2 regions of the Mycobacterium vicinigordonae genome follow, and region 1 is predicted to be linked to the other one. Evidence: riboswitches for the same ligand, from Rfam matches in the RefSeq annotation. Region 1 holds a riboswitch; the other holds the start of a gene.
The links. A riboswitch is a leader RNA that binds a small molecule or an ion and turns the genes downstream of it on or off. The one in region 1 is predicted to bind cobalamin.
Positions count from the first base shown of each region.

Region 2: another riboswitch for cobalamin. It lies ahead of H0P51_RS14230 (PPE family protein); the one in region 1 lies ahead of metE (5-methyltetrahydropteroyltriglutamate--homocysteine S-methyltransferase).

Region 1 covers NZ_CP059165.1:4,943,226-4,945,675, forward strand. The annotation lists gene H0P51_RS22030 (TetR/AcrR family transcriptional regulator) at 1-403, shown strand, start outside; gene H0P51_RS22035 (NAD(P)H-binding protein) at 468-1,100, shown strand; cobalamin riboswitch at 1,191-1,425, shown strand; gene metE (5-methyltetrahydropteroyltriglutamate--homocysteine S-methyltransferase) at 1,535-2,450, shown strand, end outside.
Region 2 covers NZ_CP059165.1:3,156,013-3,158,462, forward strand. The annotation lists gene H0P51_RS14230 (PPE family protein) at 1-1,435, opposite strand, end outside; cobalamin riboswitch at 1,569-1,749, opposite strand; gene H0P51_RS14235 (M48 family metallopeptidase) at 1,772-2,450, opposite strand, start outside.

The DNA.
Region 1 (2,450 bases):
GTTCGGCCAGAAGGTCGAAGCGGGGTGGGTCGACGTGCTGCGCTCGGATGCGACGCCGATCGAGAAACTCGACGCCTTGAGTTGGGTCAACGTCAACGCGCTGGACCAGTTTTCGGACGAATTCCGCATTCAGCTCGCCTGGATGCGCCAGTCACCGCCGCGCGACACGGTAAACCCAGGCTGGTCGTACACTACCCGATTGCGACAGATGAAATCGCTTCTCTCCGAAGGCATTCGATCCGAGGAGATACGGGCCGACACCGGCTCCATCACCATGCTGGCCCGGTGCATCATCGGCATGCAGTGGATACCGGAGAACATCCTGCGTGAAGTGGGCACCCGAACGTCGTTGTTGCTGGCGCGGGACACAGTCTTGCGCGGCGTGGCGGTACGCGGCAAATAGCCGTCACCGGGCCAAACAGATGGTCCGATGCCCGGCGCGTAACGTCGGAATTGTGAAGCGCATTATCGTCATCGGCGGCCACGGAAAGGTCGCGCTGCAGCTGGCCCGGATCCTAACCCAGCGCGGCGACCAAGTGACCTCGGTGTTCCGCAATCCCGAACACGCCGACGACGTCGCCGCCACCGGTGCCAAACCTGTCACCGCAGACATCGAGCAACTCGGCACCGATGCGCTGGCCAAGCTGCTGTCCGGTCACGACGCGGTCGTCTTCTCGGCCGGGGCGGGCGGCGGCGACCGGGCCCGGACTTACGCCGTCGACCGCGACGCGGCGATCCGGACGGTCGACGCGGCAACACAGGTAAACGTCAGGCGCTTCGTAATGGTGTCGTACTTCGGCGCGGGCCCGGACCACGGCGTGCCGCCGGAGGATTCGTTCTTCGCCTACGCAGAGGCGAAGGCCGCCGCCGATGCCCACCTGCGCGCGAGCGATCTCGATTGGACCGTACTCGGGCCGGGTCGGCTCACGCTGGACGCCGGCACCGGCCGCGTCGAAGTGGACCGAGCAAAGGGCGAGGTCGCCCGGGCCGACGTCGCGGCGGTCGTCGCCGCCACCCTGCAGGACGACTCGACGATCGCGCGGACCATCAACTTCAACAACGGCGACGTTCCCATCGCCGAGGCATTGGCAACCGGATAACAACTCACCCGCAGCGCAAGCGAGGTGGCGGCTCTGCTCGAGCAGTGGCGATGGTGCTGCGCGATTCCCGTCCGGACGGCGTCGCAGAGTAGCCTGATTCCCGCAGCTGGTCTGCCGTCGCCGTAGGCGCCGGCATCGAGTGAGGCAAACCCAGCCTCGCAAGAGGGAACCCGGTGAGAATCCGGGACTGTCCCGCAGCGGTATGCAGGAACGACCGCCGTCACACAGCACTGGTCCCCCGGGACCGGGAAGCGACGGCCATTAGAAACCGCCGTCAAGGCGCACGCCTGCGAGTCCGAAGACCTGCCAGTTGTGCCGGACGCGCCGCGTCCGGCGGCTCATCGCCTCGTGGAATGGGCGTTTGGCCGATGCTGTTGCGGTTAATGCACTGCGCTGTTGCCGCCGCGACGCGATCGGTTGCGCGTCCGCGGGTGGTGACCACACCGTCGATTGAAGGACCGCAAGTGACCGCACCCGCCAATTCTCCGAAGTTCACCGCAACCATTACCGGATCACCCCGTATCGGTCCGCGCCGCGAACTCAAACGCGCCACCGAGGGCTACTGGGCCGGCCGCACCAGCCGCTCCGACCTGGAGTCAGTCGCAGCCACGCTGCGCCGCGACACCTGGACGGAACTGGCCGCAGCCGGCCTGGACTCGGTGCCGGTGAACACCTTCTCCTACTACGACCAGATGCTCGACACCGCGGTGTTGTTGGGCGCGCTGCCCGCCCGGGTGCAGGGGATCTCCGACGACCTGGACCGCTATTTCGCGGCCGCGCGCGGCAACGACGAGGTCGCGCCGCTGGAGATGACCAAGTGGTTCGACACCAACTACCACTACCTGGTTCCCGAGATCGGGCCGTCGACCCGATTTGCGCTCAACCCCGACAAGGTGCTCTCCGAACTCAAGGAGGCCACCGAGCTGGGTGTGCCCGCTCGTCCCGTCATCATCGGGCCGGTCACGTTCCTGCTGCTCAGCAAGGCCGTCGACGGCGGCGGCGCACCAATCGAACGACTTAAGGAACTGGTGCCGATCTACACCGAACTGCTGTCACTGATCGCCGACAGCGGCGCGCAGTGGGTTCAGTTCGACGAGCCGGCGCTGGTCACCGACATTTCGCCCGATGCGCCCGCGCTGGCCGAGGCCGTGTACACCGCGCTGGGCGCGGCTGGGAACCGTCCCGCGATCCATGTCGCCACCTATTTCGGCAACCCGGGCGCTTCGCTGGCGGGCCTGGCCCGCACACCGGTCGAGGCGATCGGGGTCGACCTCGTCTATGGCGCCGACACCGCGCTCGCCGCCGTTCCCGAGCTGGCCGGCAAGACGCTGGTGGCCGGAATCGTCGACG
Region 2 (2,450 bases), 1.8 Mb from region 1:
GGCGCGGTGTGGGCGCCTGCTCGTGCGGTATTGCCGCGGCGGCCGCGGCTTCGGCCTCGTCCGGCACCGGCGCCTTCTTTCTGGCGGCGTTAGCAGCTTGCCGCTTTGCGGAAGAACTCAGGTTGCCCACCAGGTAGCCGTAGTTGTCCATGCCCAGTCCGATACCGGTCCCGGTTAGCGTCGGTGGCGCGGCGGACGGCGGCACAGGGGCACTCGGCGCCGGGGCCGGTGCGGTTACCTCCGCCGGGGCCGGTGCGGGAGCCGTCGACGTCGAAGCGGTCGGGGCGAGTGCGAGAACTGGTGGCGGAGGTGGGGGTGCGCCGGGCAGCGCGGGTGGCGGCAGGGCCGCCAGCGCGGCCAGTCCCTTGAGCCCGATCGGTGCCAACACCACGCCGGCGGCCAACGGGATCAATGGAGTGGTCAGCAGCGGTACCAAAACCGTGATCAGTACCAGCGTTTGCTCCAGCAGGGTCTTGAGCAGTGCGATGGTGTCGGTGACGACCGTCCCGATGATTTCCACGGTGACGAACAGGATGGTGAAGCCGATCGTCGCGGGATTTCCGGACGCGAAGGCCGCTGTCAGGTCCAGACCGACGTAGAACATCATCTGGGACAGCAACGCAACGTAAGTCCCGATGTCCATCGGGTAGCCGAGCGCGAATGCGATGTTGAACGGGCTGAAATAGGTCAGCGGGTTGCCGAGAATGACCAGGTAGGGGTCGAATCCGGAGAACATCGCCTGGAAGAACGGCAAGTTCGACAGCGCGTTGATGAGCGGCTGGATGTACTTGTCGTAGAAGTCGAGATACCCGATGTTCTGCAGCCATTGCAGGAAATCGTTCTGCTGGTCGGCAGGCAGCGGCAGCGATTGCGCGATGGCAGTTGCCTGCTCATTGGCCTTCGTGATCTCCGGCGGAAGGGTGGTGCCCGGCGCGACCAGCATGGCCGCGTTAGAAATCACTTGGTAGACGGCCATCACGGTGGCGGCCTGGATCCACATGCGGAGGTAATCGGCCTCGTTGAGGGCGATGGCAATGGTGTTGATGCCGAAGAAGTTGGTGGCAAGCAGCACCGCGTGGGTGGCGTGGTTGGCCGCCAATTCGGCCAGCGTCGGCATCGCGGCCAGTGCGGTCGTGTAAGCAGCGGCCACGGTTTGCTGTTGGGTAGCCATCGCGGCGCTGTCCGCACCGGCCTGGACTAGCCAGCCCAGGTAGGGAAGGTGCGCGGCGACGTAGGCCAGACTGGTCGGACCGTGCCAGGCCGCTGTCTCTACCTGCGCCAACAGCGCGGTCAGGTCGCTGGCCGTCTCGGCGTAGGCCACGCTCACCGACTGCCAGGCCTCTGCCGATGCCAGCAATGGGCCGGGTCCTGGACCGGTGCTCAGCAACGCCGAGTGCAACTCCGGAGGTGACGCCATCCAGATCGGGGCGGTCATCGCCGGCCCCGCTACCGGGTGCGCCGCGTCGGGATTGATGCGGCTCGTTGTTCAGGCTGGTCGGGGATGGGGCTGCTGTATGGCGGGCGCGACGTCATGGCGTGTCAGCTCTCTCGGGGTGCACCGCCCCGGGTTGGCAGGTCGCGATGACGTGAGTCTCCTGGCTCTCGGATCGCCGCTATCCTCGACTTCCAGCCGTTGGCCGTGTCTGATGAGGGTCGCTCCCCGATTACAGTGGCGGGACCGCGCCGGCTTTGCACCGGCTTCCTGCATCGTTATCGCTCTTACGGCGACCATTGTCGCATGTGGAGTGGTCGCCGCAGGTGCCATCCGCGTTCAGCGGACCCATGGGGTGTTGGTCGGCGCCGGCCACTGCGGGGCCAGGGCGGGCTGCTTGGGACGGAAGAACAGGGCGCCCGCCACGGCACGGTTGCGCAGTGCCGACGCGCGCCATGTGTTCACTGGATGCGAGGCCAACATGTTTGCCAGCCAGACGAAAAACCCGATCTCCGAGGCCGCCCGGTCGGCCATGCCGTCGAAGTCCACCCAGCGCAGCAGGTATTTGCCAGCGCTGAGCACGCCGATGGCACGGCGGGCGCCTTCTGGATGGAATACGAACCCATAATTGTCGGCGGTGTATTCCATCGACCGTGACAGAGCCTGGCCCAGGAATGGGATCTTCATTGCCAGCTGACTGAGCTGGCGCCAGTAGGAGGCGTGCCCGGCCGCGATGTGCCCGACCTCGTGACCGATGACGAATGCCAGTGCTTCGGGATCGCGGGCCTGGCCGCCGATCTCGAAAAGGTCGCTGTAAACCACGACGTAGCGGCGGAACCCGTGACCACTGGCGAAGGCATTGATCCGGCCGTTCCCCAGCACGACGTAGGCGTCGGGAACCTCGGTCAGCCCGAACCGCTGGGCCGCCTGGACAACCAGCCAGTAGCCCTCGGGAAATTGCGTGGGCGACATCTTGACCCCGTTAGCGCGCTGCTGGCCGTAGTTCAATCCGCGGCCC